One region of the Streptomyces sp. NPDC096323 genome, then DNA from elsewhere that is predicted to be linked to it. Evidence: riboswitches for the same ligand, from Rfam matches in the RefSeq annotation. Region 1 holds a riboswitch; each other region holds the start of a gene.

Region 1 (6,680 bases):
AGAACCTTGCGACCGCGCTCAGACTCCAGGTGCGCTCCCGCGCTCCCGGCCCGGGCGCTCTCCACGGCGCTCCCCGGACGGTACTTGCCGGTGAGGAAACCGGAGGCGAGGGCGTAGTACGGGACGGCCGCGAGTCCTGCCGCGGCCGCGGTGTCCTGGAGCTCGCCCTCGTACGTGTCGCGGGAGACGAGGTTGTAGTGGGGCTGCAGGGCCACGTAGCGGGCGAGCCCCTCGCGCTCCGAGAAGTCCAGCGAGGCGCGCAGCCGCCGGGGGCTGATGTTGGACGCGGCGATCTCGCGGACCTTGCCGTCCTTCACCAACTGGTCCAGGGCGGTGATGATCTCCTCGACCGGGACCGTCTCGTCGTCGAAGTGGGTGTAGTAGAGATCGATGTGGTCGGTGCCGAGCCGGCGCAGCGACTCCTCGGCGGCGGCCTTGATGGTGGTGCTCGAGAGCCCCGTGTACGCGGGGTGGGCGCCGACCTTGGTCGCCACGACGATGTCGGAGCGGTTGCCGCGCGCCGCGAGCCACTTGCCGATGAGGTTCTCGGACTCGCCGCCCTCGTTGCCGGGGACCCAGGCCGAGTAGGAGTCGGCGGTGTCGACGAAGTTGCCGCCGGCCGCCACGTACGCGTCCAGAACGGCGAAGGACTGCGCCTCGTCGGCGGTCCAGCCGAAGACGTTGCCCCCGAGGGCGAGCGGGAAGACCTGAAGGCTGGAGGAACCGAGCTTGCGGAGAGAAGTCATGGGTGCAACAACGGCTTCCCCCGGCACCGCTATTCCGTGGCCGGTACACCTGAACCGCGGCCGCGGCCGCGGCCGGGCTGCGGCTGCGGCTGCGGCCCGACACATACCGCGAGGGCACGGCCGCGGACAGACCGGCAGCCCTGACGTCGGGGGGAGCGTCAGGGCTGCCGGGGTCGCGGGGCCGGAGAACCGGCGCGGGGAAACGGTCTCAGACCGTCAGGCCACGGGCGCGCAGCCAGGCCATCGGGTCGATACCGGTGCCGTCCGGGGTGTGGACCTCCAGGTGGAGGTGCGGGCCGGTCACGTTGCCGGTCGCGCCGACGCGTCCGATGGTGTCGCCCGTCGTGACCTTCTGGCCGATGCTCACGTCGATCGAGGACTGGTGGCAGAACCACACCTCGGTGCCGTCCTCGAGCTCGAGGACCGTGCGGTAGCCGTAGGAACCGGAGTAGCCGGCCGACTTGACCGTCCCGCTGTGGACGGCCTTGATCGGTGTACCGGTCGGCGCCGCGAAGTCGAGACCGGTGTGGTAGCCGGAGGACCACATCGATCCTGCCTCGCCGAAGGTCGAGGTGATCGTGTACGAGGAGGTGGGGATGGCGTAGCTGGCGGCGAGCTTGGCCAGCCGCAGGGCCTCCGCCTTCTTCGCCGCCTCCTCCGCCGCCTTCTTCTTCTCGGCGGCGATCTTGGCCTCGGCGGCGTCCTGCTGCTTCTTCGCCTCGGCGGCGGCCTTTTCGGCGGCCGCCTTCTCCGCGGCGGCCTTGACCTCGGCGTCGGCGGCGTCCTGCTGCTGCTCGGCCTGCTGGAGGATGCGGGCGCGGAGGGCCTCACCGGCGTCGGTGGTGCCCTGCTCGGCCTCGGCGGTGGTGATGCCGGCGGTGGTCAGCGGGGCGGCAGAGGTCGCGGCCGCCGTCTTCTCCGCTGCGGATTCGGACTCCTCGCCCGAGAACAGCGCGCCGACGCCCGGAAGGGACTTGGCGTCGGGGAGGTTGTCCGCGAGGGAATCGGGAAGAGAAATGGAGACCGGCGGCTTGCTCTGGGCGGTGGCCATGCCACCCGCACCGACGGCCGCGATGACGCCGACGCCGAGGACGGTGGAGCTGCGGGCCAGACCATTGCGCTGCTTGGCGACGCGGTGCTTGCCGCGCACGGGGCGGACGGACTCCTCGGTGGGGTTCCATTCCTCCCAGGTCCGCTCGGACCCGGCCTCGTCGGCGCGGAAGTCGTTTCCGAAGACGCTGCCCCGATCGGTCCCGTGGTCGGTCGCGTAGTCGGTTCCGTACTCCGTACCGAAAGCGGTGGCGGGCCGGGGCGCGAAGTCATCGCCGTACTCGGACCCGAACCGGGAGGGAGCTTCGGGGGCAGGCTTGTTGGACGCCACGGGGGCGCACTCCTTTCCTTCCTTCTCGCCTACCGGGTTAGCTGACGGGTTCGGAGCAGGAAGGTCTCCTACGGGTTCTCCGTCTCGTGGGACAAGACAGAGACACCCGATTCACCCCATGTAGGTGGTTCCCCGGTTCCCTTGCGGAATTCGGCGCTCGCGCACGGTGCCGCCACTGACGGCGGCTGGGACAACCGCGCTGCGTTATCGAACGTTAATAGACACCGGGGTCCGATTCCAAGCTGTTCCCACTGATCGTTCACGCCCTTGGCCTGGACTTTACGGGACACAACCGGGTGGAATCGGACGAGTTGATCGCGCCTCAGCTACCGGTCAGTTCCTGACGTTGCGTCACATGTTATGCGGAGTGATGCGCTTCGGTTACGGACGGTGGCATGGCATCAAGGCCGCCACCCGCTTCCCACCCCACTCCACTCCCGCCCAACGGACCTCCGGCTCATCCGCCGCGCACGGCCGCCTCGGCGGACCTCCGGCTCATCCGCCGCCCAGGCCGACGATCTTCACGGTCCTGCGCCGGTCGGGCTGGCCCTCGGTGGGCCGTACGACCGCGAGCAGCGCCATGTCGTCCGTCGACTCGCCACCCGTGTGCAGCCGTACGTCATCGGTCAGCGCGGAGAGCAGCTCGTCGGGCCCCGGGAAGATCCGTCCCCGTAGCCGCTCGGCGGGGTCGTAGAAGACGCCTTCGGCGTTACGGGCCTCGGAGAGGCCGTCCGTATAGAGGAGGAGCGTCGCGCCGGGAGGCAGGTCCCACTCGTCGGCCCGGTCCGGCCACTCCCCCAGACCCATCCCCAGCGGCAGCGCGGGCATCGAAGGACCGAGCACCTCCACCACCCCGTCGGTGTGCAGCAGCAGCGGCTCGGGGTGGCCGCGGTTGACGATCCGCGCCCGCGCCGCACCCGGCTGGATCTCCGCGAGCACGGCGGTGACGAACCCCTCGAACGCGTCGAGGCCACCGCGCCGGTCCGACTCCCGCGCCAGCGCCCGCTCCAGCCGCTGCGCCACACCCTCCAGCGTCTCCTCCTGCTCCGCCGCCTCCCGGAAGGCCCCGATGACCACGGCCACCGCCTCCACGGCGTCCAGCCCCTTGCCCCGCACGTCCCCGACCACGAGCCGCACGCCCTGCGGGGAGTCCGTCACCGAGAACAGGTCACCGCCGACGAACTCGTCCGCCTGCGCCGCCTCGTACCGCGCGGCCACATGCAGCCCGCCGATCCGCTCGGACGGCGTCGGCAGCACGGCACGCATGGCGGTCTCCGCGATGACACGGGCCGAGGCCAGCTGCTCGTTGCCGCGCCGCACGACCCCGTTGATCACGACCGCGAGCACGGAGACGGTGAGGACGGTGACCAGTTCGATGGCGGGCACGACCTGGAGCAGGGTGCCGCTGTAGGCCCGCAGCCCGACGACCGCCAGCAGCGCGGCGACCCCGGCACGGACGGTGCCGGCCAGCGAGGCGAACGGTGCGGCGATCAGCGGGGCAGCCGCGTACAGGGGGATGGCGGTGAACTCGGGCGGGCTCAGGACGTCGAACAGCACGCCTCCGACGATCATCAGCCCAGGCAGCACCCGGACGAACCGGCGGGTCCGCACCCCTCCGCCACGTCTGAGCCGCCGCTTCTCCCGCTTCCCCACCTGCTGATCTCCTGCCCGGTACATCCACGGCCGCGGACGGTACCGCGTACCACCACCCCCAGGCTTCCCGCAGCGGGGTCGCGTGGCGACTCCTCGTCGGCCAATGGGGGTACGTACGCGGCATGCGGCTCCCGCACCGACCGGCCCGGCGGGCCGACGGCGCCACAAACGATTCAGGCCCGGCACGCTGTATGCGTGCCGGGCCTGAGTCTTCAGTAGCGGGGACAGGATTTGAACCTGCGACCTCTGGGTTATGAGCCCAGCGAGCTACCGAGCTGCTCCACCCCGCGTCGGTAAACACAACTCTACGGCATGTTCGAGGGACTCATGACCACCCGGCGCGCACGCCCCCCGCAGGCCGTGTGCGCCCCGGCCCGCTGCCCGCGCCCCGGCCGAGGGCACCTGGAAGGCACCCGACTCACCAACCGCACGCTGCGAGCGGGCTGTTCTGCGTCACCAAGCCACAACAAACCAGCTCTGCCGCCCCTTTTGAGAGCCGCGCGCGACCGTCCCCGGCGCGGGCGACCTCCGGTGACCGTTCAACGTGTAGAAACCACGAAGGTGTTGCGAGGAACACGTGTTCTGCCGCAAGGTAACTGCTGCATCCCCCGGACCGGTGGGCTGCCCGTGCGAGCAGGCCCGGAGCGCGCACTCGCCGCGCCCCGAAAGCGCTCCCGGTCTCTCATCGCAGCCTGTCTGGAGGGCCCTCGACGATGACCGCACCGCTCACGCCCACTCCCGCCCCGGCCACCTCGCCCTCGCCCGTACGCGGCGCCGTCATCAGCGGCGTCATCGGCGGTCTCATCGGTGCGGTGATGAGCGCGGTGGTGAACTACGCCGCCGTCGGCCTCCCGGACAGCGAATCGGCCAACGCGATCAACCACGCGATATCGGGCCTGATCAGCGGGTTCCTCGCCGGCTTCATCGGAATCCTGGCGCACAACCGGAAGACCGCAGCGAACGCACGCGCGGCAGCGGTCACCGGCACGCCCGCGACCCCGCAGCCGGCCGAGCCCGCAGAGCGGTCCACCGACACGGTCCCGGCCGAGGCGCCGGGCGCAGCCCCCGTACCGGAGAAGTAGCGGCGTACTCCACACCGCCTGCAACTCCAACAGGCGAAGGCATAAATGCGGTGATATGACTGATTTCGGATTCAGTCATTCGACGCGGTGCCTGGAGTGGACGATGGACGACTACCCCCTGCTCAACCTCTTCTGGACCATGCTCTGGTTCTTTCTCTGGATCATGTGGCTGTTCCTGCTGTTCCGGGTCATCATGGACATCTTCCGCAGTGACGACCTGGGCGGATGGGCCAAGGCGGGCTGGCTGATCGTGACGCTGGTACTGCCGTTCGTGGGCGTGCTGGTCTACGTGATCGCCCGGGGCAAATCCATGGGAACGCGTGACGCGAAGGACGCCAAGGAACGCGACGCGGCCTTCAAGGCGTACGTGAGAGACGCGGCGGGCACCTCCGACGCGCACGGCTCACCGAAGGGCAGCCACGTAGAGGACCTGTCCAAGCTCGCGGACCTCAAGGACAAGGGCGCGATCACGGAAGAGGAGTACCAGCGGGCGAAGACGAAGCTCCTCGTCTGACTACTCCCGTACGGCGAGAGAACGACGCCGGCGGGGCGAGAGAACGACGCGGGCGGGGCTTCCCCGATGTGCCACGCCCGCGTCCTTCGTCGGAGGAGACCCATTCCCGGCCGAGGCGCTGAGGCGTATCCAGGACACCATCGAGTGGCGACCTGCCCGGGCTTGTTGATCAACAACACTGCCCCCTCCGGCGCCGAGTGCGCTGCCGACGCACCCGAGGGCCCGGAACGACGAAGCGCCCCGACCGGATGGGACCAGTCGAGGCGCTAAGTTGCAGGTCAGATGGGGTTTCCCCGCCCTGCTTCGCGTAGGCCGTGTGGGACTCGAACCCACAACCAACGGATTAAAAGTCCGCTGCTCTGACCAATTGAGCTAACGGCCCTCGGCGAATCACCCCCGAGCATAGCCCGCCGTGGCCCGGCCGCCGATCGGGTATCGGTTGCCGGGCCACGTCGTCGTGGCAGCGGCCTCGTTCAGCGGGAGGCGTTGCGGGCGATCGTGCGTTTGTGATCGGGGTTGAGGAACCAGTGACGGGCCGAGGCGAACCACCAGGTCGCGGCGAAACCCAGGACCACCAGGACGGCGACCGGGGCGTAGTTGAAGGTCTCCCAGGTGACGGGCGAGAGCTGGGGCAGCATGAAGAGCACGGTGATGACCACGACCCACACCACCGCGACGATGCCGATCGGACGGGACCAGCGGCCCAGGTGCCAGGGGCCGGGACGGAAGTCGTCGCCGCGCAGAAGACGGAGCAGGGTCGGGATGACGTAGGCGATGTAGAGGCCGATGACCGCGATCGAGGTGACGGCCGCGTACGCGGTGAGGTTGATCAGGTACGGAAGGCCCAGGGCCAGCGCGGCGACGGCGGCCAGCCACACCGCGGCCACGGGCGTGCGGGTGCGGGGGCTCACCGTGTGCCAGACCCTGGAGAAGGGCAGGGCGCCGTCCCGGGAGAACGCGTAGATCATCCGGCTGTTGGCGGTCACGGACGCCATCCCGCAGAAGAGCTGGGCGCCGATCACCACGAGGAGCAGCAGCTTGCCCGTGGTGGCGCCCAGGGCGTCGAGGAGGATCTGGGCGGGCGGTGCGCCGGTCGGGGAGGCCAGGGCTCCGTCGTACGACTGGATGGCGAAGGTGAAGCCGAGGAGGAGAACGAATCCGGCGATCCAGGAGGTCCAGATGGACTGGACGATGCCGCGCGGTCCGGCCGTCGCGGCGTCGTGCGTCTCCTCGGTCATGTGGGCGGAGGCGTCGTAGCCGGTGAAGGTGTACTGCGCCATCAGCAGCCCGATCATCACCACGTA
Region 2 (6,680 bases), on a different contig from region 1:
CGCCCCGGGCCGCCCGCTGATCATCGTCGTCAACGACAACGAGCGCTCCTACGCCCCGACGATCGGCGGCCTCGCCAGCCACCTCGCCACCCTGCGCACCACCGACGGATACGAGCGCTTCCTGGCATGGGGGAAGGGCGTGCTGCAGCAGACCCCCGTCGTCGGGCAGCCGCTGTACGGGTCGCTGCACGGCGCCAAGAAGGGGTTCAAGGACACCTTCGCGCCGCAGGGCCTGTTCGAGGACCTCGGCCTCAAGTACCTCGGGCCGATCGACGGTCACGACACCGCTGCCGTCGAAGCCGCGCTCCACCGTGCGAAGCGCTTCCACGGCCCCGTGCTCGTGCACTGCCTCACCGAGAAGGGCCGCGGCTACCTCCCCGCCCTCCGGGACGAGGCCGACCGCTTCCACGCCGTCGGCGCGATGGACCCCCTGACCTGCGCCCCGCTCGTTCCCGCGGCCGGCCCGTCCTGGACCTCCGTGTTCGGGGACGAGATCGCGGCGATCGGCGCCGAGCGCCCCGACATCGTCGCCCTCACGGCGGCGATGCTGCACCCCGTCGGGCTGACGAAGTTCGCCGAGGCGTTCCCGGAACGGGTCTGGGACGTCGGGATCGCCGAACAGCACGCGACGGTCTCGGCGGCCGGACTCGCGACCGGGGGCCTGCACCCGGTCGTCGCCGTGTACGCCACCTTCCTCAACCGGGCCTTCGACCAACTGCTGATGGACGTCGCCCTGCACAAGTGCGGAGTCACGTTCGTCCTCGACCGGGCCGGGGTCACCGGGCCCGACGGGGCCTCCCACAACGGCATGTGGGACATGTCCGTCCTCCAGGTCGTGCCGGGCCTGCGGATCGCGGCCCCCCGCGACGCCGACCGGCTGCGTGCCGAACTGCGCGAGGCCGTCGACGTCGACGACGCACCCACCGTGATCCGCTTCCCGAAGGAAGCGGTGGGGGAGCCGGTCCCCGCGATCGGCAGGATCGGCGGCATGGACGTCCTGCACCGTGCCGAGGACGCCGACGTGCTGCTGGTCGCGGTCGGCGTGATGGCCCCCGTCTGTCTGCGGGCCGCCGATCTGCTGACCGGTGCCGGCATCCGCTGCACCGTGGTCGACCCCCGCTGGGTCAAGCCGGTCGACGAGCAGCTCGCGCCGCTCGCCGCGCACCACCGGCTCGTCGCCGTGGTCGAGGACAACAGCCGCGCCGGGGGAGTCGGCTGGGCCGTGGGGCAGGCGCTGCGGGACGCCGGGGTCGACGTACCGCTGCGCACGTTCGGCATTCCCGAGCAGTTCCTCGCCCACGGGAAACGGGCCGAGGTGCTGGCCGACATCGGACTCACACCGGTCGAGATCGCGGGCCGGATCAGCGCCGTGCTGGCCGCCCGCGACGCGGCCACCGGCACGGGGCGGCGCGCCCCGGGCAACGGGCACAAGGAGAGCGGGGCATGAAGGACAACGAGCCCAGGGGCTTCGATCTGGCGCGGCTTCTCGCGGAGCGCGGCGCCGAACGCTACGAGCTGCACACGAAATACCTCAACCACCAGCTCCCGCGCATGCTGCACACCATCGGCTTCGACAAGGTCTACGAACGGGCCGAGGGCGCGCACTTCTGGGACGCGGACGGCAACGACTACCTGGACATGCTCGCCGGCTTCGGGGTGATGGGCCTCGGCCGGCATCACCCCGTCGTACGCAAGGCCCTGCACGACGTCCTGGACGCCTCACTCGCCGACCTCACCCGCTTCGACTGCCAGCCGCTGCCGGGACTGCTGGCCGAGAAGCTGCTCACGCACAGCCCGCACCTGGACCGGGTCTTCTTCGGCAACAGCGGAACGGAGGCGGTGGAGACCGCCCTCAAATTCGCCCGGTACGCCACCGGCAAGCCGAGGATCCTTTACTGCGCGCACGCCTTCCACGGGCTCACCACCGGCTCGCTGTCGGTCAACGGCGAGGCCGGCTTCCGGGACGGCTTCGCCCCGCTGCTCCCCGACACCGCCATCGAGCTCGGCGACCTCGACGCCCTGCGCCGTGAGCTGAAGCGCGGGGACGTGGCGGGTCTCGTCGTCGAACCCATCCAGGGCAAGGGCGTGCACGCCTCGCCGCCCGGCTTCCTGCGTGCGGCCCAGGAGCTCCTGCACAAGCACAAGGCCCTCCTCATCGCGGACGAGGTGCAGACCGGCCTGGGCAGGACCGGGGACTTCTACGCGTACCAGCACGAGGAGGGCGTGGAACCCGATCTGGTCTGCGTCGCCAAGGCGCTCTCCGGCGGCTATGTGCCCGTGGGCGCCACGCTCGGCAAGGACTGGATCTTCAAGCGCGTCTACTCCTCGATGGACCGGGTCCTGGTCCACTCCGCGAGCTTCGGCTCCAACGCCCAGGCGATGGCGGCCGGCCTCGCGGTTCTCGCGGTGATGGAGGACGAGGAGACGGTGGCGAACGCGCGCCGTACCGGTGACCTGCTGCGCGAACGGCTGGCCGCGCTGGTCGGGCGGTACGAGCTGCTGCACGAGGTGCGGGGGCGCGGGCTGATGATCGGCATCGAGTTCGGCCGGCCGAGCTCGCTGAAGCTGCGCAGCCGCTGGACGATGCTCCAGGCGGCCCGCAAGGGACTCTTCGCACAGATGGTGGTCGTACCGCTGCTCCAGAAGCACCGGATCCTGACGCAGGTCTCCGGCGACCACCTCGAAGTGATCAAGCTGATCCCGCCACTGGTGATCGACGAGACGGACGTGGAGCGCTTCGTGAGCGCGTTCACGGCCGTGATGGACGACGCGCACAGCGGCGGCGGACTCATGTGGGACTTCGGTCGGACCCTGGTGAAGCAGGCCGTCGCCAATCGCTGACCAGGCTTTTGCCTGTGAGGCAAGAAATTTGCCTCACAGGAAAGCTCCTGGCCCAATGGAGGCATGAATCCTCCAGAAGGAGGGGCGGCCGACGAGCTGCCCGGCGTCGCGCCACGCCTGCGCGAGCTGCGCCGCAGCCGCGGGCTCACCCTGGAGAGCGCGGCCCAGCGGGCCGGGCTCTCACCCGCGCACCTGTCCCGCCTCGAGACGGGCCGGCGTCAGCCCTCGCTGCCGATGCTGCTCGGACTCGCCAGGATCTACGGTACGACGGTCTCCGAGCTGCTGGGCGAGAAGCCCCCGGAACGTGACGCGATCGTCCGCGGCGGCAGGTTCGAGGGAGCCGAGGCCGACGGCTGGATGTACCAGCAGGCCGGCGGCTCCGGCCGGGCGATGCAGGCCCTGCGCGTCCGGGTCCCGCACGGCGCCCAGGGCGATCTGGTACGCGTCCACCCCGGCGAGGAGTGGCTGTACGTCCTGGCGGGGCACCTGAGGGTGATCCTCGGGGAGACGGTCCACGACCTCGCCCCCGGTGACAGCGCCCACTTCGACTCGCTCACCCCGCACCGGATCGCGGCACTGGACCGCGACGGTGCCGAGCTGCTGTTCGTCCACACCCTGCTGCAGAGCCCCGCCGCCGAACTGTGCCTCGGCAGCGGGATCCACCGTCGCTGAGGCGCCGTGCCCGCCACCGGCCCCGGTGGCCAGAGAGGACCTGTCATGTCCGATTCCGAGAACTACGACCCGCTCGGCCCGGGCCGGCCGAAGAACTACGACCCGCAGGAGAAGAAGATGCCGCGCGGGCTCGTCATCCGGCTCTTCGCCTACCTGGTGGCCGGGCACGTCATCGCCGGCTTCCTGTATCTGCTGTTCGCCGTGGGGATGCACAACCAGTAGGCCACCGGACCGCTCTCAGGACTCGTCGAGGAGGCGCTCGCGCAGCCGGTTGCGGGTCTGCGAGGTGATCTTGAGGCCCTCGGCGAGGTAGCGGTCGGTGCCGCCCCAGGTCTCGTCGATGGCGGAGAAGGCGGCGGCGAGGTAGTCGCGGTGGGCGCCGAAGAGCGGATTGAGCAGCTCCATCACCTCGGGCGACATTCCGGCGGGCGAGGCGTCGCTGCGGCGGATCTTGTAGCGGCGGTGCGCGTCGTTGGACTTGAGGTAGTCGGCCTCGATGGCCTCGCGCTCGACGCCGACGGCGAGCAGGGACACCGCGATCGAGATGCCCGCGCGGTCCTTGCCCGCGGCGCAGTGCATCAGGGCGGGCACGCTGTCCTCCGCCAGGGCGTGCAGCACCCGGCTGTGCTCGGCCGTGCGGTCCAGGATGATCCGGCGGTACGAAGCGGTCATGCGGCGGGACCCCTTGCCGTCGGCCAGGATGGACCGCAGCTCGTCCATGTCGCCGTCGCGCACCATGCGCCAGAACTCGGCGCCGTCCGCCGGGTCGCTGAGCGGGATACTCACGTTGCGCACGCCCGGCAGCTCCACGTCCCGGCCGTCCAGCTTGTGGTCGGCCGCGTTGCGGAAGTCGAAGACGGTGTGCAGGCCGAGACCGGCGAGGAACGCGGCGTCCTCGGCCGTGGCGTGGGCCAGGTGACCACTGCGGAAGAGCCGCCCGTACCGCACCCGGCGGCCGTCCGAGGTGGGCAGGCCACCCACATCACGGAAATTGCGGATACCCGCCAGCTCGGGCTCCGTCGACGGGGTCTGCGGCAGCTGCTGCGTCACGGTCACTCCTGGGGGCTCTGCCGCGTGCGCGTGTCGCCCGCGGGTCCACTCTCGTGACGATACGACATTGGTTCCTCAGGCAATCATCTCTGTGCGCGCCTGGGCCGCGGGCCCGGGTGCCGGGTCGCTGCTCCCGGCGACGAGGGCTCGACTCGCTTGGCTGTCCCGATGCGGTGGGGGGTGATGGGTGTGCATGTCCGTATTGGGGCTTTTCAGTGAACATGCCCCGCTTGTGCGGCAGATGGGAGCCCTCTCGTGAGCGGGATCTCATCCGTGACGGTGTGTGGTGGCGGGCCATCCGGGTATTCCGTGCCCGGCGCGGAAAGCCAAGATCCGTAATCCACGGAGTGTGACCGGAATTCCTCGCCGAATTTCCCGCACCGAATCCCGTACGCAAGTTGTGGCTTGTTTCCGCCGTCCCGGCTCGCTTAGGTTCACTGCACTCCGGACGGACCGCCTAATCCTGCCGCCGCCCGGAATTCGCACTCACTTCACCGCGTGGCAGGAGCGGGGGAACCAGGTAAGCCGCCGACCGGGAAACCGGCCGGCTCGGGGTGAAGTCGCGCCAGGCGCGACCGGACATCTCCAGTCCGAACCCGACAGCTCACCTCGCAGGCGCCGGAGAGGGAATCCTTCATGCCCATATCGGGTAAGCACCGCCGTCCCAAGTCCAGCACCATCGCCCGTGGCGTCGTCGCCGCGAGCGCCGGCGGAGCCGTCATCGCGCTTCCGCTGCTCGGCGCCACCGGTGCCCACGCCGCGGAACAGGCGGCTCCGGCCACCTCGAAGTCGGCCGCCGCGCACACCACCCCGGCCACCCCGGTCGCGAAGAAGCAGGCCGGCACCACGACCTACTCCGTGGTCTCCGGCGACTACCTGTCGAAGATCGCCGCCGAGCACAAGCTCAAGGGCGGCTGGGAGAAGCTGTACCAGGACAACCGCAAGGTCGTGGGCGAGAACCCGAGCCTGATCTTCCCGGGCATGAAGCTGACGCTCGGCGGCAAGGCCTGGGGCCACGCCCCGGCCACCTCTACGGGCTCCACCACCCCGTCGAAGGCTCCCTCGAAGGCCCCCGTCAAGACCGAGACGAAGGCCTCCACGACCTCCGCCTCGTCCTCCTCCGACGCCTCGTCGTCCGAGGAGACCTCGGCCCCGGCCGCCCAGAGCAACGACTCCGGTTACGTCCACCCGGTCCCGGGCAACCACACCACCGCCTACCGCGCCTCCGGTTCCAACTGGTCCAGCGGCAGCCACACCGGCATCGACTTCCCCGTCTCCACCGGCACCAGCGTGAAGGCGATCACCTCCGGCACCGTCGTCACCGCGGGCTGGGGCGGCGCGTACGGCAACGAGGTCGTCATCAAGCACGCCGACGGCCACTACTCCCAGTACGGCCACATGTCCTCGCTCTCCGTCTCGGCGGGCCAGACCGTGACCGCGGGTCAGCAGGTCGGCCTGTCCGGCGCCACCGGCAACGCCACCGGCCCGCACCTCCACTTCGAGGTCCGCACGGGCCCGGCGTACGGCTCGGACATCGACCCGATCGCCTACCTGGCGTCGCACGGCATCAACGTCTGATCAGGGCAACACCGGTCCGGTAACCCGGATCGGAGCAATGCGAAGAGGGACGGTGCGCGGCGGCGCACCGTCCCTCTGGCGTCGGCTCCCGCGCCGGGAAGCGGTAGGAGGGCGGCACTTGGCGTCGGCCGCACTTATTCCCCCTTTACCAAAAACTGACCGGGTGGTCTATCTCACCACCCGTCAACCCCGTATTACGGTCGCGTAGGTCACAATCGGCGGTGCAGGATATGCCCTTGTGGCAGACGATTCGAACAACATCCAGCAGGGCGTCACCAACCGACAGGGCGCCATCGAGTCGTACGCGGCGATTGGCGACAGCTTCACCGAGGGAGTCGGTGACCCCGGCCCGGACGGAACCTTCGTCGGCTGGGCGGACCGGTTCGCGGTACTCCTCGCGGACCAGCTCCCGGACCCCGAGGCGCCGACGGGCGGCGCGGACTCCGCACACGGGAACTTCAGGTACGCCAATCTCGCCGTACGAGGACGCCTTCTCGACCAGATCGTCGAGGAACAGGTGCCGCGCGCCAAGGAACTCG
Region 3 (6,680 bases), on a different contig from region 1:
CATCTACGCGATCTGTGACCTGCTCGGCGTCCCGAGCGAGGACCAGGACGACTTCCGGGACTGGGCGGGCATGATGATCCGCCACGGCGGCGGTCCGCGCGGTGGGGTGGCCCGTTCGGTCAAGAAGATGCGGGGCTACCTTCTGGAACTGATCCACCGTAAGCGCGAGAACCCGGGGGACGACCTGATCTCGGGGCTGATCCGGGCGAGCGACCACGGCGAGCACCTGACCGAGAACGAAGCCGCCGCGATGGCTTTTATCCTACTTTTCGCGGGTTTCGAAACGACCGTTAACTTGATCGGCAATAGTGTCCACACCCTGTTGGGCCACCCGGAGCAGCGCGAGCGGCTCCAGCGTTCCCTGGTCGCCGGGGAGACGGAGCTCCTGACCACCGGGCTGGAGGAACTGCTGCGGTTCGACGGCCCGGTGGAACTGGCGACCTGGCGGTACGCCACCGAGGCGCTGACCATCGGCGGGCAGCGGGTCGGCGAGGGAGACCCCGTGCTCGTGGTGCTGGCGGCCGCCGACCGGGACCCGGAGCGCTTCGGCGAGCCCGACACGCTCGACCTCGCGCGGCGTGACAATCAGCACCTTGGTTACGGTCACGGAATCCACTACTGCCTGGGAGCGCCGCTCGCCCGGCTGGAGGGTCAGGCCGCCCTCGCCACGCTCCTGAAACGCTGTCCTGACCTGCGACTTGCGGGGGAACCCGCCGATTTGCGGTGGCGTGGCGGGCTCATCATGCGCGGACTGCGCACCCTTCCGGTCGAGTTCACGCCGGGCCCGGTCCACGGTGAAAGTGACACTCTGTCAACTCTGTGACTTTCACGTGATCTCCGCTGCATCGACTTGTGACACACGTTCGAGTCCCGCTAGGTTCACCGTTCGACTCACCAGTCACCTCGTCAGTCACACGGAAGGCATCCCCATGGGCTCCGCGAACGGCAGACACCGTCGCCCTCGGCAGGCACCCGCGATCATCGTCGCCGCAGGCGTGACCGGCTCGGCCATCGCCATCCCGCTGCTCGGCGCGGCAGGCGCGCACGCCGCCGACGCCTCGACCTGGGACCGGGTGGCCGAGTGCGAGAGCGGCGGCATGTGGAGCGCCGACCTCGGCAACGGCTACTACGGCGGCCTGCAGTTCTCGCAGCAGGTCTGGAAGTCGTACGGCGGCGAGTCGTACGCCGAGCGCGCGGACCTCGCCAGCCGCTCACAGCAGATCGCCGTGGCGGAGAAGGTCCTGGACGACCAGGGTTACAAGGCATGGCCCAGCTGCGCGGTCGTCTCGGGCCTCGCTGTGGACACCGGGCTGCCGGGCGTGGACCCGGGCAGCGCGCCCTCCGCCGACCCGACCGGAGCCGCGGACCCGTCCGTGAGTGCCGACCCCGCCGACGACACCCCTGGGGCGGACGACGCGTCCCCGGAGGCGACGCAGCCGGCGCGCGGGGCCACGGGCCGGGCGGGCGACGATGCGGCGGACAAGGCGACGGGCGGGAGCGGGAAGCGGGACGCGTCGGCGTCCCCGTCGGCCACGCCGTCCACCACGCCCTCGGGTGACACCACCGAGGCGGGCGCCTCCGAGGCGCGGCAGGACCAGGGGCAGGCGGGCAAGCACCGCGGCACGCCGGCCCCCGAGGAGACCCGGGAGACCGGTCGCGGCAGTGACCGGGACGCGGGGCGGCACGCCTCGCGCGGTGACGGGGACGCACGCGACGCCGGTGTGGCGGCCTCTGACGGCACGTACACCGTCCGCGACGGCGACAACCTCTGGGCGATTGCTGACGCACAGAAGCTGCCCGGCGGCTGGACGGGGCTGTACGAGGCCAACAAGGCGGAGGTGGGCTCCGACCCGGACCTCATCCTCCCTGGCCAGAGCCTCGATCTCGGCCTGCAGGCCGAGTGAGTCAGGTCTGATGATCAGCTGAAAACACCCAGAAATTGGGGTAGTTAAGAGGCCTATGTCCCACTTTTGACCAAGTGAGACATGGGTCTCTTCGTGTGAACTGGCGTGTCTTGTCCGGGAGGCCCCGCCGCATCCGTTCCCACCTGCGCAAATGGTGGTTCTTCGGATGACCGGAAGGGCTGTTTATGCGGTATGTCCATCTTGGGATATGAGGCTCAGTGTGTTTACGGTCGGAACCGCTCGCACCGCGGGCCCCGTCGACCGTCACGCCGAATCCTGCCGTCGGTCGAAGGGAACAGACGCGTAAAGCGCCGTAGGCAGGAGCGGGGGACCCAGGTAGGCGCCGGGCCGATCGTCGCAGGACGCATCGGGACCGGCTTGGGGTTAAGTCGCACGCAAGGACGTGCGACCGGGCAACTCACTTGGCCCGAACCCGACAGCTCACCTCGCAGGCGTCGGTGAGGAGAAGTCTCGATGCTGCTCAAGAGCAAGGGCAACAAGCACCGCCGCCCGTCCAAGGTCGTCCGCATCGCCACGCTCGCCGGTGTCACCGGTGCCGCCATCGCCGTGCCGCTGATGGGTGCGACCGGCGCCTCCGCCGCCTCCGTGTCCACGTGGGACGCCGTCGCCCAGTGCGAGTCCGGTGGCAACTGGTCCATCAACACCGGCAACGGCTACTACGGCGGCCTGCAGTTCTCGCAGTCCAGCTGGGCCGCCGCCGGCGGTACCCAGTACGCGCCCCGCGCCGACCTGGCCACCAAGGCCCAGCAGATCGCCACCGCCGAGAAGCTCCTCGCCCTTCAGGGCCCGGGCGCCTGGGCCTGTGCAGGCGCCGGCAACCTGAGCAACGACGGTGTCGACCCGGGCGTCGACACCGGCTCCTCCGACGCCAAGTCCGAGGCGGCCCCGAAGCAGCAGTCGGCGCCGGCCGAGAAGGCCGAGCCGAAGAAGGCCGAGCGCGCCCAGGCCCCCGCCACCAACCGCTCGGACCGCTCGGCCGCCCCCAAGGCCGAGTCGAAGACGGTCACCACCCCGACCGGCAAGAAGGTCGAGAAGGGTGACGGCGAGTACAAGGTCGTCGCCGGAGACTCGCTCAGCACGATCGCCGCCGACCACAAGGTCGAGGGCGGCTGGGAGAAGCTCTTCGAGCTGAACAAGGACATCGTCAAGGACGCCGACCTGATCTACCCGGGTCAGCAGCTCCACCTGACGAAGTAAGCAATCGTCCGACGAAGTAATCGCCTGGCGAAGCAGCCGCCTGACGGGTAGTCGCCGGCGAAGCGGTCGCGGTCTCTCCTCGCCGATCGGTCCGGCCGCCCCGGCCCGGTGCGCACCTTCCCCCGTGCGTGCCGGGCCGGGGCCCGTCGCGTTTCGCGCTTACTCGTTCAACTGTTGTTGTTACTCGCCAGTAAAATTCTGGCGCTTTGTCCCGCTGTGCCTGCCCTTGGGTCCTTTTTCGTCCCAGGGGACGGGCGGTCGGCCGGTTGGGGCGGCCCGGCCGGTTAGGCTCTTGGCGCAAGGCCAAAGCGACCCTGCACCACCAGCGTCATATCCCAGAAGGAGATGCCTCGTGCCGTCCATCGACGTCGTCGTAGCCAGGGAAATCCTCGACTCCCGCGGAAACCCCACGGTCGAGGTCGAGGTCGGCCTCGACGACGGCAGCACGGGCCGTGCTGCCGTTCCGTCAGGCGCCTCCACCGGCGCGTTCGAGGCCATCGAGCTTCGTGACGGAGACCCCAACCGCTACCACGGGAAGGGCGTCGAGAAGGCGGTCTTGGCCGTGATCGAGCAGATCGGCCCGGAGCTCGTCGGTTACGACGCGACCGAGCAGCGGCTGATCGACCAGGCGATGTTCGACCTGGACGCCACGGAGAACAAGGGCTCGCTCGGCGCCAACGCCATCCTCGGCGTCTCGCTCGCCGTGGCCCACGCCGCCTCCGAGGCCTCGGACCTGCCGCTGTTCCGCTACCTCGGTGGCCCGAACGCGCACCTGCTGCCCGTCCCGATGATGAACATCCTCAACGGTGGGTCGCACGCCGACTCCAACGTGGACATCCAGGAGTTCATGATCGCGCCGATCGGTGCGGAGTCCTTCTCCGAGGCCCTGCGCTGGGGCGCCGAGGTCTACCACACGCTGAAGAAGGTCCTGAAGACCAAGGGCCTGTCGACCGGTCTCGGCGACGAGGGCGGCTTCGCGCCGAACCTGGAGTCGAACCGCGCCGCCCTGGACCTCATCGTCGAGGCCATCAAGGAAGCCGGCTACGCCCCGGGCAAGGACATCGCGCTCGCGCTCGACGTCGCCGCCTCGGAGTTCTACAAGGACGGCGTCTACGAGTTCGAGGGCAAGTCCCGCTCGGCCGCCGAGATGACCGAGTACTACGAGGAGCTCGTCTCCGCGTACCCGCTGGTCTCCATCGAGGACCCGCTGTACGAGGACGACTGGGCCGGCTGGAAGGTCATCACCGACAAGATCGGCGCCAAGGTGCAGATCGTCGGCGACGACCTCTTCGTCACCAACCCGGAGCGTCTGGCCCGCGGCATCGAGGAGGGCTCCGCCAACGCCCTGCTCGTCAAGGTCAACCAGATCGGTTCGCTGACCGAGACGCTGGACGCCGTCGAGCTGGCCCAGCGCAACGGCTTCAAGTGCATGATGTCGCACCGTTCCGGCGAGACCGAGGACGTCACCATCGCCGACCTCGCGGTCGCCGTGAACTGCGGCCAGATCAAGACCGGCGCCCCGGCCCGCTCGGACCGCGTCGCCAAGTACAACCAGCTGCTGCGCATCGAGGAGATCCTCGACGACGCCGCGGTGTACGCGGGCCGCTCGGCGTTCCCGCGCTTCAAGGGCTGACACGAAGCCGGGCGGGGCTGAGCGCCCCGGCCTCCGTCCGTCCCCGCACTCGGTCCCGTACCGTGTGCGGGGACGGACGTGCGTAATGGGGAGGCGGAGACATGGCCGCGAAGGACCGGGACCGGTTCTCCACCGCGACCCGGCTGCGGTTGCTCGGCGAGCAGACCGCGGCCCGCGTCTACAGGTCGCAGAACCGCCGTCAGGCCCGCCGCTCCCGGCTCACCGGCCGGGCCGCCTTCCTGGCTCTGATCGTGTGCTCACTGATCGTCGCCCTCGCGTACCCGATGCGGCAGTACGTGTCGCAGCGCGACGAGATCGCCGACCAGGAGCGGATGGCCCAGGAGGCCGAGGCGCGTACCGAGGAGCTGCGCGACGAGAAGGCGCGGCTCCAGGACGACGCGTACGTCAAGCGGCTGGCCCGTGAGCACCTGCACTACCTTCTTCCGGGGGAGACCGGTTACACCGTGGTCGACCCCGACGCGGTCAAGGAGCGCAACGGGAAGCCGGAGGACACCGACCGGCCCTGGCACTCCAACCTGTGGGACGGCGTCGACAGCGCCGACCGCGGCTGAGCCGCGTTTCCCTTCGCGTCCCTTCTTCTTGTACATCTGCAGAACCGCAGTTCGAGCAGTCCGATCAGAACCCCTAGGCAGGCATGGAAACGCCCCCTCCCCAGACCGAGTCCACCGCGCCCACCGACGCGGACATCGCCGCGTTCCAGCAGCAGCTGGGGCGCCCGCCGCGCGGGCTGCGCGCGATCGCGCACCGCTGCCCCTGCGGCAACCCGGACGTGGTCGAGACGCAGCCCCGGCTGGAGGACGGCACGCCGTTCCCGACGACGTTCTATCTGACGTGCCCGCGTGCGGCGTCCGCGATCGGCACGCTGGAGGCGAACGGGGTCATGAAGGAGATGACCGAGCGCCTCGGTACGGACCCCGAGCTGGCCGCGGCCTACCGGGTCGCGCACGAGGACTACATCGCACGGCGTGACGCGATCGAGGTGCTGGAGGGGTTCCCGAGCGCGGGAGGCATGCCGGACCGGGTGAAGTGCCTGCATGTGCTGGTCGGTCACTCGCTGGCCGCGGGGCCGGGGGTGAATCCGCTCGGGGACGAGGCGATTGCGATGCTGCCGGAGTGGTGGCGCAAGGGTCCGTGCGTTTCGCCGTGCGGCGCGCCGGACGAGGGCTGACCGTCCGTACCCGGGGGCGCTGCCCCCGGACCCCCGCTCCTCAATCTCCCCCCAGACTTCGTCCGGGGGGACCCCCAGGAGGCTTGAAGACATGACACGCGTGGCCGCCATCGACTGCGGTACCAACTCGATTCGTCTGCTCGTCGCGGATGCCGATCCCGAGAGCGGGGAGCTCGTTCAGCTCGACCGGCGGATGGAGATCGTCCGGCTCGGGCAGGGCGTCGACCGGACCGGGCGGTTCGCGCCCGAGGCGCTGGAGCGGACGTTCGCCGCCTGCCGGCAGTACGCGGCGGTGATCAAGGAGCACGGCGCGGAGCAGGTCCGCTTCGTCGCCACGTCCGCCTCCCGGGACGTGGAGAACAGGGACGACTTCGTCCGTGGCGTGGTGGACATCCTGGGCGTCGAGCCCGAGGTGATCACGGGCGACCAGGAGGCCGAGTTCTCGTTCGACGGCGCCACCAAGGAGCTTTCCGGGCGGGACGACCTCGCGAAGCCGTACCTCGTCGTGGACATCGGCGGCGGCTCCACCGAATTCGTCGTCGGCGACGACCGGGTGCGGGCCGCCCGGTCCGTGGACATCGGCTGCGTCCGGATGACCGAGCGTCACCTCGTACGGGACGGCGAGATCAGTGACCCGCCCACGGCCGGGCAGGTCGAGGCGATCCGCGCGGATGTCGCCGCCGCGCTGGACCTGGCCGAGGAGACCGTGCCGCTCACGTCGGCGGCCACGCTCGTC

The links. Region 1 has a riboswitch for cyclic di-AMP ahead of ABTX18_RS14660 (M23 family metallopeptidase). Riboswitches for the same ligand answer to the same signal wherever they lie in the genome.
Region 2: another riboswitch for cyclic di-AMP. It lies ahead of ABTX18_RS02555 (M23 family metallopeptidase); the one in region 1 lies ahead of ABTX18_RS14660 (M23 family metallopeptidase).
Region 3: another riboswitch for cyclic di-AMP. It lies ahead of ABTX18_RS21745 (transglycosylase family protein); the one in region 1 lies ahead of ABTX18_RS14660 (M23 family metallopeptidase).

Annotation. Positions count from the first base shown of each region.
Region 1 covers NZ_JBEOSI010000004.1:714,049-720,728, reverse strand. The annotation lists gene ABTX18_RS14665 (aldo/keto reductase) at 1-746, opposite strand, end outside; gene ABTX18_RS14660 (M23 family metallopeptidase) at 955-2,127, opposite strand; cyclic di-AMP (ydaO/yuaA leader) riboswitch at 2,139-2,293, opposite strand; gene ABTX18_RS14655 (PP2C family protein-serine/threonine phosphatase) at 2,623-3,804, opposite strand; tRNA gene ABTX18_RS14650 (tRNA-Met) at 3,997-4,070, opposite strand; gene ABTX18_RS14645 (hypothetical protein) at 4,494-4,862, shown strand; gene ABTX18_RS14640 (SHOCT domain-containing protein) at 4,966-5,376, shown strand; tRNA gene ABTX18_RS14635 (tRNA-Lys) at 5,685-5,758, opposite strand; gene ABTX18_RS14630 (amino acid permease) at 5,850-6,680, opposite strand, start outside.
Region 2 covers NZ_JBEOSI010000001.1:569,094-575,773, reverse strand. The annotation lists gene dxs (1-deoxy-D-xylulose-5-phosphate synthase) at 1-1,447, shown strand, start outside; gene ABTX18_RS02575 (aspartate aminotransferase family protein) at 1,444-2,841, shown strand; gene ABTX18_RS02570 (helix-turn-helix domain-containing protein) at 2,905-3,513, shown strand; gene ABTX18_RS02565 (DUF6126 family protein) at 3,559-3,735, shown strand; gene ABTX18_RS02560 (tyrosine-protein phosphatase) at 3,751-4,563, opposite strand; cyclic di-AMP (ydaO/yuaA leader) riboswitch at 5,041-5,196, shown strand; gene ABTX18_RS02555 (M23 family metallopeptidase) at 5,200-6,141, shown strand; gene ABTX18_RS02550 (SGNH/GDSL hydrolase family protein) at 6,380-6,680, shown strand, end outside.
Region 3 covers NZ_JBEOSI010000007.1:365,688-372,367, forward strand. The annotation lists gene ABTX18_RS21735 (cytochrome P450 family protein) at 1-823, shown strand, start outside; gene ABTX18_RS21740 (transglycosylase family protein) at 930-1,904, shown strand; cyclic di-AMP (ydaO/yuaA leader) riboswitch at 2,204-2,374, shown strand; gene ABTX18_RS21745 (transglycosylase family protein) at 2,379-3,122, shown strand; gene eno (phosphopyruvate hydratase) at 3,475-4,755, shown strand; gene ABTX18_RS21755 (FtsB family cell division protein) at 4,857-5,327, shown strand; gene ABTX18_RS21760 (DUF501 domain-containing protein) at 5,411-5,944, shown strand; gene ABTX18_RS21765 (Ppx/GppA phosphatase family protein) at 6,036-6,680, shown strand, end outside.